DNA from 2 places in the Microbacterium sp. LWH7-1.2 genome. Region 2 is predicted to be linked to the other one. Evidence: riboswitches for the same ligand, from Rfam matches in the RefSeq annotation. Region 2 holds a riboswitch; the other holds the start of a gene.
The links. A riboswitch is a leader RNA that binds a small molecule or an ion and turns the genes downstream of it on or off. The one in region 2 is predicted to bind thiamine pyrophosphate.
Positions count from the first base shown of each region.

Region 1: linked by a shared signal. The riboswitch ahead of MRBLWH7_RS15715 (ECF transporter S component) and the one ahead of thiM (hydroxyethylthiazole kinase) in region 2 are both predicted to bind thiamine pyrophosphate.

Region 1 covers NZ_CP151637.1:3,386,875-3,389,069, reverse strand. Annotated here, with positions in the region: gene MRBLWH7_RS15720 (ABC transporter ATP-binding protein) at 1-508, opposite strand, end outside; gene MRBLWH7_RS15715 (ECF transporter S component) at 510-1,154, opposite strand; TPP riboswitch at 1,147-1,256, opposite strand; gene MRBLWH7_RS15710 (D-alanyl-D-alanine carboxypeptidase) at 1,293-2,195, shown strand, end outside.
Region 2 covers NZ_CP151637.1:4,281,435-4,283,629, reverse strand. Annotated here, with positions in the region: gene MRBLWH7_RS19890 (DNA polymerase III subunit gamma and tau) at 1-961, opposite strand, end outside; TPP riboswitch at 1,093-1,187, shown strand; gene thiM (hydroxyethylthiazole kinase) at 1,178-1,996, shown strand; gene thiE (thiamine phosphate synthase) at 1,993-2,195, shown strand, end outside.

The sequences.
Region 1 (2,195 bases), 890 kb from region 2:
GCTCGTCGAGCAGCAGCACGCCCGGCCGCATCGCCAGGACGCCGGCAAGGGCGAGTCGCTGCTTCTGCCCGCCCGAGAGCGCCTTCGTCGCGCGGGCGAGGGGCACGTCGAGCCCGACGGCGTCGAGCGCCTCGGCCACGCGGGAAGGGATCTCGGATGCCGGCACGCCGAGGTTCTCGCAGCCGAAGGCCACGTCGTCGCCCACCTTCGACAGCACGACGCCCGAGTCGGGGTCTTGCAGCACGAGCCCGACGCGGCCGCGGTGGGCCTCGGCACGCTCGCCGTCGATGAGGAGCGAGCCGGTCTCTTCGCCCTCGTCGGCGCCGCCGAGGAGGCCGGCCATCCCGGCGAGGAGCGTGGACTTGCCCGCGCCCGATGCGCCGAGCAGGAGCACGCGCTGGCCGGGCTCGATCGCGAACGAGACATCGCGGACGGCGGGAGCCCGCCGTCCGCCGTACCGCCAGCCCCAGCCCGCCGCCGTGATGCGAGCCGGGCGGGTCGCCGTCATGTCAGACCTCGCGGCGCGCTTCGCGTCCGACGGCGAAGCGGCTCAGCGCTCCGGTCGCCGCGAGCCCGCGCACGGCGAACCAGCCGACGACGCCCGCGAGCAGCGCCCCCGACACGACCAGCGACACCAGGTAGATGACGTTGAACTCGAGGGTCTTCAGGATGTTGGGCGAGCTGCCGTAGAAGAGCTCGAACACCCACGCGCCGACGGCCGCGCCCACACCGGCGAGCATCGCGACGGGGAGGGTGAAGCGGCGGTACAGGAAGATCGCGAAGATCAGCTCGGCGCCGAGACCCTGAACCAGTCCCGACAGCAGGGTCGATACGCCCCACACGTTGCCGATGAGCATCGACACGATCGCGGCGATCACCTCGACCAGGAGCGCCGCGCCGGGCTTGCGGATGACGAGGCCGCCGATGACGCCGCCGATGAGCCAGATGCCGACGGCGATGCCGCCGAGACCCGGCGTGAGGCCGTCCATCGCGATGAACCAGGCGTAGCCGACGGTGTTCCAGGCCCAGAAGACGAGGCCGATCGCGACACCGAGCACCGCGGCGACGACGATGTCGACGACCCGCCAGCGCAGGCTGCGCGGGCCCTGCGAACGGCCCGCAACGGGGGTGGATGCGGACGTGGACGCGTGCATTTGAGCTCCTCCCTGCGCCGGCATGATCCGGATCAGGTTCGACGGTCGAAGCGTGGGCCGCTTCCTCTCAGCCCGGCTCACCGGACTCCCGTGGTTGTGGCGCCAGTATACCGCCGGTTCAGCAGGTATTTTGGGTGGGTGACATCGGACGACACCCCTGCGCCCACGCGTCGCGCGCGACGCGTGCAGACCGGTGCCGTTCCGACGCCGGGTCCCGAGGATGTCTCCGACGGCGGCATCCTCACGATGCAGACGGGTGAGACGGATGCCGTGTCCCCGCCCACGAGCACGGCTCCGGCGGACGTGACCGCGGTCGCTCCGACGATCGCGACCGTGCCCGTCGCCGATGTGCCCTCGGTCGCGACGTGGAACCCGACGGATGCTGTCGACCCGTCCGGCTTCTCGCCCCCGGCCGTCACCACCGCCACGACGGCAGCCGGCGCCGCGAGCGGTCGCACGGCGCTCGCCTGGGTCGACGAGACCGTCGTCGAGCGCGGCGCGGCGCCTGCCGACCTGACCGCGGCGGCGACCCCGTACGTGACGGTCGACGCCGATCTCCTCGCCGACGCCCCGCGACGCTCGCCGTTGCGTGCCGCCGTCGTCGTGCCGACGCTGGCGATCGCGGCCGTCGTCGGCGCGTACGCGGGGACGACGCTGCTGTGGCCGCTGCACTCGGTCGCCCCGACGGTGACGGCGATCGAGGTGCAGCCGATCGCGGCGCCCGCCGCCGCGCCGGCGTGGCCCGCCGAGGGAAGCGCCGCGGAGGCCGTCGCCGGCATCCCGGGAACACTCGCCTCGACCGCCGACCCCGCCGCGATCGCCAGCATCACCAAGGTCGTGACCGCGCTCGTCGTGCTGGAGGAGATGCCGCTCGCGGTCGGCGAGCAGGGCCCGGAGTACCGCTTCACGTCGGCGGACCGCTCGCGCTACTGGCAGTACCGCTCGGGCGGCGAGTCCGCGCTCGACGTCCCGGTCGGGGGCTCGCTCACCGAGTACCAGATGCTCGAGGGCATGCTCATCGGCTCCGCGAACAACTACGCC
Region 2 (2,195 bases):
GCTGCATGCGGGCGAGGTCGTCCGCAGAGACGCCGCGCAGCACGGCCGAGGCGCCCTGACCGGTCGCCGACACGACGATGAGGTCGCGCAGGCGCTCGAGCAGGTCGTCGACGAAGCGGCGGGGGTCTTGTCCGGTCTGCACCACGCGGTCGACCGCGGCGAAGGCGGCTGACGCGTCGGCCGCGGCGAAGGCGTCGATCACCTCGTCGAGCAGCTCGGCGTGCGTGTAGCCGAGGAGCGCGACGGCGCGGGCGTAGGTGACCTTCGCGTCTTCCGAACCGGCGATGAGCTGGTCGAGCAGCGACAGCGTGTCTCGCGGAGAGCCGCCGCCGGCACGAACGACCAGCGGCAGTACGCCCTGCTCGACGTCGACGCCCTCCTGCCCGCACAGCTGCTCGACGTATTCGAGCATCGCCGCCGGTGGCACGAGCCGGAACGGGTAGTGGTGCGTGCGCGAGCGGATGGTGCCGATGACCTTCTCGGGCTCGGTCGTCGCGAAGATGAACTTGACGTGGTCGGGCGGCTCTTCCACGAGCTTCAGCAGGGCGTTGAAGCCCTGCGGGGTGACCATGTGTGCCTCGTCGAGGATGAAGATCTTGAAGCGGTCGCGGGCAGGCGCGAACACCGCACGCTCGCGCAGGTCGCGGGCGTCGTCGACGCCGTTGTGGCTCGCGGCGTCGATCTCGACGACGTCGAGCGAGCCGCCGCCACCGCGACCGAGCTCGACACAGCTGTCGCACGTGCCGCACGGCGTGTCGGTCGGACCCTGCGCGCAGTTGAGGCAGCGCGCGAGAATACGCGCCGACGTGGTCTTTCCGCACCCTCGGGGACCCGAGAACAGGTACGCATGGCCGACGCGGTCGCCGCGCAGCGCCGTCATGAGCGGCTCGGTGACCTGCGACTGCCCGATCATCTCGCCGAACGACTCGGGCCGGTAGCGGCGGTACAGGGCGGTGGTCACTCCTCCAGCCTACGGCGTGGGGCCGACACTTCGGCAGGCTGAGCCCATCGCTCCGCGGCTTCGGCTTCACCTGCCGGCGGGCGACGTCGACACACGGCGATGCCCCGTCGAGATCGCCTGCTAGATTGCTCCGCAGTGACACGGGGTGCCCGCACGGCGGGCTGAGAACACACCCGTCGAACCTGATCTCGATCATGCGAGCGAAGGGATGTCGCGATGAACGCGCGCACCGAAGCACACCTGTCCCCCTTGTCCCCCGCCGCCGCGCTGACGGCGCTGCGGGAGGCGTCACCCCTGGTGCAGTGCATCACGAACGCGGTCGTGACGAACTACACCGCGAACGCCCTGCTGGCGGTGGGCGCGGCCCCCGCGATGTGCGACATCCCGGGCGAGGCCGGGCTCTTCGCGGGGATCGCCGACGGCGTGCTGGTGAACCTCGGCACGCCCACCGCCGAGCAGCGCGATGCCGCTCGCGAGGCGGTCCGCGCCACCTCCTGCTGGGTGCTCGATCCCGTCGCCGTCGGCGTTCTCCCCGTGCGCACGGCCTTCGCCGCCGAGCTGCTCGAGCACCGTCCCGCCATCGTCCGCGGCAACGCCTCCGAGATCCTCGCCCTCGCCGGCGAGGGCGGCGGCGGTCGCGGAGTCGACGCGACGGACGGAACGGATGCTGCTGCCGGCGCCGCGCGGTCGCTCGCGCTGCGCACCGGCGGCGTCGTCGCCGTTTCGGGTCCGGTCGATCTCGTCACCGACGGCGAGCGTGTCGTCCGCATCCAGGGCGGGGACGCGCTGCTCACCCGCGTCACCGGCGGCGGCTGCTCGCTGGGCGCGGTGATGGCCGCGCTCGTCGGCGTGTGCGCGCCGTTCGAGGCGGCGGTGGCGGCATCCGTCCTCTATGCGGTCGCATCCGAACGCGCGGCCGCTCGCGCGGAGGGGCCGGGGTCGTTCGCCGTGGCGTTCCTCGACGCGCTGGACGCCCTCGGGGCGCACCCGACCGAGCTCGACGCGCGCGTCGCCGACACCCTCGCCGTCCGATGAGCGGCGCCCTTCCCGCGAGCCGCGGGGCCCTGCACCTGGTCACCGACGAACGGGTGCCCTTCGACCGGCTCTGCGACATCGTGGACGTCGCCGCGGGCGCCGGCGCGGACGTCGTGCAGCTGCGGGCGAAGTCCGTCACCGCCCGGGAGCTGCTGCGGCAGGCAGTGGCGCTGTCGGAGGTCGTCGACCGGCGCAGCCT